2 regions of the Delftia sp. genome follow, and region 1 is predicted to be linked to the other one. Evidence: predicted binding sites of a transcription regulator. Region 1 holds the regulator's gene; the other holds the start of a gene.
What was found. Region 1 encodes LexA, which represses DNA repair genes until DNA is damaged. Its sites were predicted from a motif close to ACTGTATNNNNATACAGT; they were not measured.
Positions count from the first base shown of each region.

Region 2: the regulator LexA is predicted to act here: its motif matches at 2,173-2,190, upstream of recA (recombinase RecA).

Region 1 is NZ_JCABYI010000004.1:352,181-355,587, reverse strand. It holds gene adk (adenylate kinase) at 1-570, shown strand, start outside; gene AC5I49_RS03440 (asparaginase) at 661-1,650, opposite strand; gene lexA (transcriptional repressor LexA) at 1,749-2,423, shown strand; gene AC5I49_RS03430 (hypothetical protein) at 2,586-2,993, shown strand; gene AC5I49_RS03425 (MFS transporter) at 3,077-3,407, opposite strand, start outside.
Region 2 is NZ_JCABYI010000030.1:899,766-903,172, reverse strand. It holds gene yddG (aromatic amino acid DMT transporter YddG) at 1-360, shown strand, start outside; gene recX (recombination regulator RecX) at 357-836, opposite strand; gene recA (recombinase RecA) at 1,039-2,142, opposite strand; gene AC5I49_RS20735 (MarR family winged helix-turn-helix transcriptional regulator) at 2,290-2,790, shown strand; gene AC5I49_RS20730 (response regulator) at 2,891-3,407, shown strand, end outside.

The DNA of each region.
Region 1 (3,407 bases):
TCCACCGGTGACATGCTGCGTGCCGCCGTCAAGGCCGGCACGCCCCTGGGCCAGCAGGCCAAGGCCGTGATGGACGCCGGCCAACTGGTCAGCGACGACCTGATCATCAATCTGGTCAAGGAGCGCATTGCCCAGCCCGATTGCGCCAACGGCTTCCTGTTCGACGGATTTCCCCGCACCATTCCCCAGGCCGACGCCATGAAGGCCGCCGGCGTGAAGCTGGACTACGTGCTCGAGATCGATGTGCCCTTCGATGCCATCATCGAGCGCATGAGCGGCCGCCGCTCCCACCCCGCTTCGGGCCGCACCTACCACGTCACGTTCAACCCGCCCAAGGTCGAAGGCCTGGACGACGTGACAGGCGAGCCGCTGGTGCAGCGCGAGGACGACAAGGAAGAAACGGTCAAGAAGCGCCTGGACGTCTACAGCAGCCAGACCCGCCCGCTGGTGGACTACTACCGCGCCTGGGCCGAGAAGGAAGCCGCAGCAGCCCCCAAGTACCGCGCCATCAGCGGCCTGGGCTCGGTGGAAGACATCACCCAGCGCGCCCTCGCAGCACTGGCTGAATGACGCAGGCCATGCGCCAGACCCCAGAAAAGCACCCGCCGGGTGCTTTTTTGTTGCCGGCCTGCATCTGAAGCGCCGGCGACGCCCGGAGGATCAGTCGCGCGGCTGCACGGCCAGCGCCAGCATCATGGCAATCCGCGCCTTGGCCACGGGCAGTTGGACCAGATCGGCCTCTGCGGGGTCCGTGCCAAGCCCCGAGGCAACGGGCAGGCCTTCGGCGCAGCGCGTGCCCCGCCAGATCCAGACGCCTTTGTCGCGCGCACGCAGCAAGGCTGCTTCCATGCTTTCGTGAACGGTCGCATTGCCCGTGCCGGCCACCACGATGCCGCGCACGCCTGCGGCCACCAGCGCATCCACGCCGCAGGCTCGCGCCAGGGCACCGCTGAACACCACCTCGACCCAGGGCAGCTCATCCAGCGCCAGCAGATCAGACAGCGCGGGAGCGGAAATCACCATCCGCGCAACGGGGGCGACCGGCGTGACCGGCGCATCAGGCACCAGCCAGCGCACGCGTCCTTCCTCCACCACGGCCTGCGGGCCACCTTCCATGGAGCGCATGGCCTGCAGTCGGTAAGGTTGGACCTTTTGCACCTGGGCCGCCGCATGCACCTCGCCGCCGGCCACCACCCACACACCGCTGCGCCCGCCGCTGGCGGCCACGGTCACGGCATCGCGCAGATTCTGCGGTCCGTCGGCCAGCAGGGCCGTGGCCGGGCGCATGGCGCAAGTGAGCACGATGGGCTTGGCGGCAGGCAGCAGGCTGTGCAGCAGCCAGGCCGTCTCTTCCAGCGTGTCCGTTCCATGCGTGATCACCACGGCGCGTGTGTCCGCATCCTCCAGCGCCTGCGTGCAGGCACGCAGCAACGCGCGCCACACGGGCCAGTCCATATCCTTGCTGTCCACCTGCGCGATCTGCTGCGTCTGCACAGGCCCCAGCGCCTGCTGCTCCAGATCCGGCACGGCATCGAGCAGCGACTGCACCGTGATCTGTCCGGCCTTGTATCCCACTGCCTGCGACTGCGAATCCGCCCGGCCGGCGATGGTGCCGCCCGTGCCAAGAATCACCAACTTTGACTGCCCCACTTGCACCTCTTGGAAAACTGGTTAAAAATACAGATACTGTATAAATCATCAGATGACTTCTCTGCCTGCCATCTGAATTCAAGGACCGGACGCACGCCATGCTCGACCATCCCAAGCTCACCGCCCGCCAGCAACAGATCCTGGACCTGATCCAGGCCGCCATCTCCCGCACGGGCGCGCCCCCCACCCGCGCGGAAATCGCCAACACGCTGGGCTTCAAGTCCGCCAACGCAGCAGAGGAACACCTGCAGGCCCTGGCCCGCAAAGGCGTGATCGAACTGGTCAGCGGCACCTCCCGCGGCATTCGCCTGCGTACCGACACCGTGCGCAACATCAATGCCGCACGCGGCACCAGCTTCGGGCTGCCGCTGTCGGCCCTGGCGCCGCTGATGCTGCCGCTGGTGGGCCGCGTTGCGGCGGGCTCGCCCATTCTCGCCCAGGAACATATCGACCAGACCTATTCCGTCGAACCCAGCCTGTTCCAGGTCCGCCCGGACTATCTGCTGCGCGTGCGCGGCATGTCCATGCGCGACGCGGGCATCATGGACGGCGATCTGCTTGCCGTGCAGTCCGCGCATGAAGCCCGCAACGGGCAGATCGTCGTGGCACGCCTGGGAGATGAAGTCACCGTCAAGCGCCTGCGCCGCACCACGCAGGGCGTGGAGCTCCTGCCGGAAAACCCCGATTACCCGGTGATCCGCGTCGCTCCCGAAGAGGCCTTTGCCATTGAAGGCCTGGCCGTGGGGCTGATCCGCAACAGCATGTCCATGTAAGCCGGACAGGCAGCCCTGCACGGGTTGCCACCCCCTACTTCATGCACCGCCCAGGTGGTAGGCGCGAAGCCTTGCAGCTTCGCCCTGGGCGGAGCTTTGCCCGCAAACCGCAATCCTGCCTGTGTCCATGCCTCTTTGAAATACGCCAACAGGAGTCGTCACATGGGATTCGCTCTGCCAACACTGTCTTCTCTGTCCTTCCTGCGCCTGGCACAGGGCATTCGCCTGCCCGCCGCCGCCATGGAGCCCGCCATGCGCACCATCCAGCCCGAATCGCCTGTGCAATCCGAGCAGGCGACCATCCTGTCCTTCAGCAAGGCCCGCCGCCGCAGCCAGCAGCGGCGCAGCAAGTCAGCACGGCTACCAGAACACAGGGATGCGCAGCTGCTGCTGCCCCTGCAACCCGAACTGCCCTCCCTTCCGGCAGATCAGGCCCTGCCTTCGGGTCTGCGCATCATCCAGCGCTCGCCGCAGGAGCAGCCCGAATGCCTGTTCATCTCGGGCCGCATGGCCGATGTCTGTGCCGCCCTGGAACGCATGGAAGCGCACGGCGCGCAGACACCGGCCTGAGGTCGCCCTGAGACCAACCCGTCCACCCGGTCTGCGAGAGCCCGGGCCTGTCTCTTGCCTTGCCCAGCGGCAGGGGCTGCGCATCAGGCCCTGACAGCCGCCGGTGCAGCACTCCCCTCGCTGCGCCGATTGCGCATGCACCACGCCTGCGCCGCGGCAACGCACAGAATGCACAGCACGACGCTCAACGAAAAACGCAGTCCGCGCGCATCGGACAGCATGCCGAACAACGGCGCCACCATGCCGCCTATCGACATGGCCAGCCCCAGGGTCAGCCCGCTGGCCGTGGCTTGGTTGCGCGGCAGATAGTCCTGGGCCAGCGTGACCTGGGCGGCAAACGGAAGAAACATGCACACGCCCAGGGCCATGGTGCAGGCCAGCGCCATCCATGGCGTGGAGGCCAGGGCCAGGGCC
Region 2 (3,407 bases), on a different contig from region 1:
CGGCGCTGGGGTGGGGGGCACAATGCCGTGGGGTTGTTCCTGATCTGGACTGCGCTGGCGCTGTGGATCAAGTGGGTGTGGCTGGGTGGCGAAGGCGGCATGCACTGGTCAGGCACCGTGGTGCTGCAGCTGCTGGCCGTGGGCGGGCTCACGGCCATGGGCTACAGCTGCTGGGAGCACGGCATACAGCACGGGCATCTGGCCGTGATGGCGGCGGCCTCGTACTTCACGCCCGTGTTCTCTGCCTTGCTGGCCAGTGCCTGGCTGCAGGTGCAGCCGGGCTGGGGCTTCTGGCAGGGCGTGGCGCTGGTGACCGTGGGGTCGCTGGTGTGCTGGGGCGCAACCCGGCGCGTGGATTAGTTGCCTTCGTCTGCAGCTCCGTCATCCCAGTCTTCGCTGCGCCCGCGCAGCACCTTGCTCGCTATTTCTCCGCCAAAGCCGCGCGCGGCCAGAAAGCGCATCTGCTTGAGGCGTTCCTGCGGGGTGGCCGGCGGTGTGCCGAAGCGCTGGCTCCATACGGCATGGGCGCGCTGCAGTTCGGTGGCGCGCAATTGTTCTGCGGCGGCGCGCACCAGGCCATCGTCCAGCCCCTTGCTGCGCAGCTCCTGCACCACGCGCGATGTGCCAAAGCGCGCGGCCTTGCGATGCAGCACGGACTCGGCCACGCGCTCGGCGCTGATGAAGCCGCGCTGCTCCAGCGCGTCGAGCATGGCGCCCAGGTCCTCGCCTTCCTCCACATGGGGGGCGAGCTTGCGTTCCAGCTCCAGCCGTGAATGTTCGCGCTGGCCCAGCAGCTTGAGCGCCCGGCCCTTGAGCGACAGCTTGGCGAATCCCATGCGGCAATGTCTCCTGAATCATCCCGAATAAAAAAGGCCCCCACGCTCCCCTTGCTGCGCAAGGTCCGCTGCCCCCCAAGGGGGCCGCTTTTTTGCCTTGGGGCGTCCCAGCGATAAAAAAGGCGCAGACGTGAGCCTGCGCCAAGATGGCAAACACAGTGTGCGCAGGCGCTGCGGCGCCTGCTGTGAGGGGTCTGGGCGCTCAGGCTTCGATCACGCCGTCCTTGTCGGCCTTGGCCTTGCCCGCCTTGGCGGCCTTGGCTTCGGGGGCATCGCCACCGGCCGTAGGCAGCAGGGCGATGCCCAGGCTGTCGCGCACCTTGTTCTCGATCTCCACGGCCAGGCCGCTGTTCTCGCGCAGGAATTCGCGGGCGTTGTCGCGACCCTGGCCGATCTTCTCGCCGTTGTAGGCGTACCAGGCCCCCGACTTGTCGAGGATCTTGGCGTTGACGCCCATGTCCAGGATTTCACCTTCGCGCGAGATGCCTTCGCCGAAGAGGATGTCGAACTCGGCGGTCTTGAACGGGGGCGAGACCTTGTTCTTGACGACCTTGACCTTGGTTTCGTTGCCGATGGCTTCGTCGCCCTTCTTGATGGTGCCGGTGCGGCGGATGTCCAGGCGGACCGAGGCGTAGAACTTCAGCGCATTGCCGCCCGTGGTGGTTTCGGGGCTGCCGAACATCACGCCGATCTTCATGCGGATCTGGTTGATGAAGATGACCATGCAATTGGTCTTCTTGATGGTGGAGGTCAGCTTGCGCAGCGCCTGGCTCATCAGGCGGGCCTGCAGGCCGGGCAGCTGGTCGCCCATCTCGCCTTCGATTTCGGCGCGCGGTGTCAGTGCGGCCACCGAGTCCACGACGATCATGTCCACGGCGCCCGAGCGCACCAGGCTGTCCACGATTTCCAGGGCCTGCTCGCCGGTGTCGGGCTGGCTGATCAGCACTTCGTTGAGGTTCACGCCCAGCTTCTGGGCATAGCTGGTGTCCAGCGCGTGTTCTGCGTCGATGAAGGCGCAGGTGCCGCCCTGCTTTTGCATTTCGGCGATGACCTGCAGCGTCAGCGTGGTCTTGCCCGAGGATTCAGGGCCGTAGATCTCGATCACGCGGCCACGGGGCAGGCCGCCCACACCCAGGGCGATGTCCAGGCCCAGCGAGCCGGTGGAGACGACCTGGATGTCCTGGATGGCTTCGCCTTCACCCAGGCGCATGATCGTGCCCTTGCCGAACTGCTTTTCGATCTGGGCGAGTGCGGCCTGCAGGGCCTTGGCTTTTTCACTGTTGGCGGTGGTGACGGCGGTGTTCATGCGGACTCCTGGGTTGGGTATGGATTCAGCTCTGTATTTGCATTCAGGCTGGATGCTTGAACAGTAGTTTATGGGCTTGCTGTCTTGATTTGTTGGTGTTTTTGGTCAGTTTTCCTGACTTGTTGGATTTGCCTCCACAATGCATTCATGAGTGAGCTTTCCCCTGTCACGCCGCCCGCCGACGCCTGGCGCCAGACCCACCTGGGCCGGTTGCTCGGCCATGCCATGCGGCGGTTCGACGCGCGTGTGCTGCAGCTCATGGCGCGCGATGTTGAGGTGCCGCTGGCACTGTCCAACCTCGCTGCGCGCGACAAGGTGGGGGCGGCCCATATCCACATCACGCGGCATCTGTCGCTGGCTGGCGACCGGCTGACGGACCTGGCAGAGCGCGCAGGCATGACCAAGCAGTCCATGGGCGACCTGGTGACCCAGTGCGAGGCCTGGGGCCTGGTCACGCGCGAGAGCGACGAGCGCGATGCGCGCGCGCGCCGCATCCGCTTCACGCCAGCGGGCCTGGCCTGGCTGCAGGCTTTCCATGACGCCGTCTCCCAGGCCGAGGCCGAATTCCGCGAGGAAGTCGGCGACGACATCGCCACCGTGGTGGCGCTGGGGCTGGAGGCCTACGCGGGCGGCGGCTCACTCGGGTAAGGTCCCTGCCCGCGCTGCGGGGCGCATCCTAGAATCCTGGGAATTAAAGGCGCGCATTTCCAACTCCCAGAGCGCGCCTGCATTACAGGAGACATCCCCCATGCGCATTCTGATTGCCGAAGACGACCAGGTCCTGGCCGATGGCCTGCTGCGCAGCCTGCGCGGCTCGGGCGCCGTGGTCAGCCATGTGGCCAATGGCAGCGAGGCCGACACCGCGCTGATGACCAGCAGCGAATTCGATTTGCTGATCCTGGACCTGGGCCTGCCCAAGATGCACGGTCTCGAAGTGCTCAAGAAACTGCGCGGCCGCGGCGATGCGCTGCCGGTGCTCATCCTCACGGCGGCCGACAGCGTGGAGGAGCGCGTGCAGGGGCTGGACTACGGTGCCGACGACTACATGGCCAAGCCGTTTGCGCTGTCCGAGCTGGAGGCGCGCGTGCGCGCCCTCACGCGGCGCGGCATGGGCGGCGCCAGCAGCACCATCAAGCACGGCCCGCTGGTCTACGACCAGGCCGGCCGCGTGGCCACCATCGACGGCAAGATGGTCGAGCTGTCGGCGCGCGAGCTGGGCCTGCTGGAAGTGCTGCTGCAGCGGGCCGGCCGGCTGGTCAGCAAGG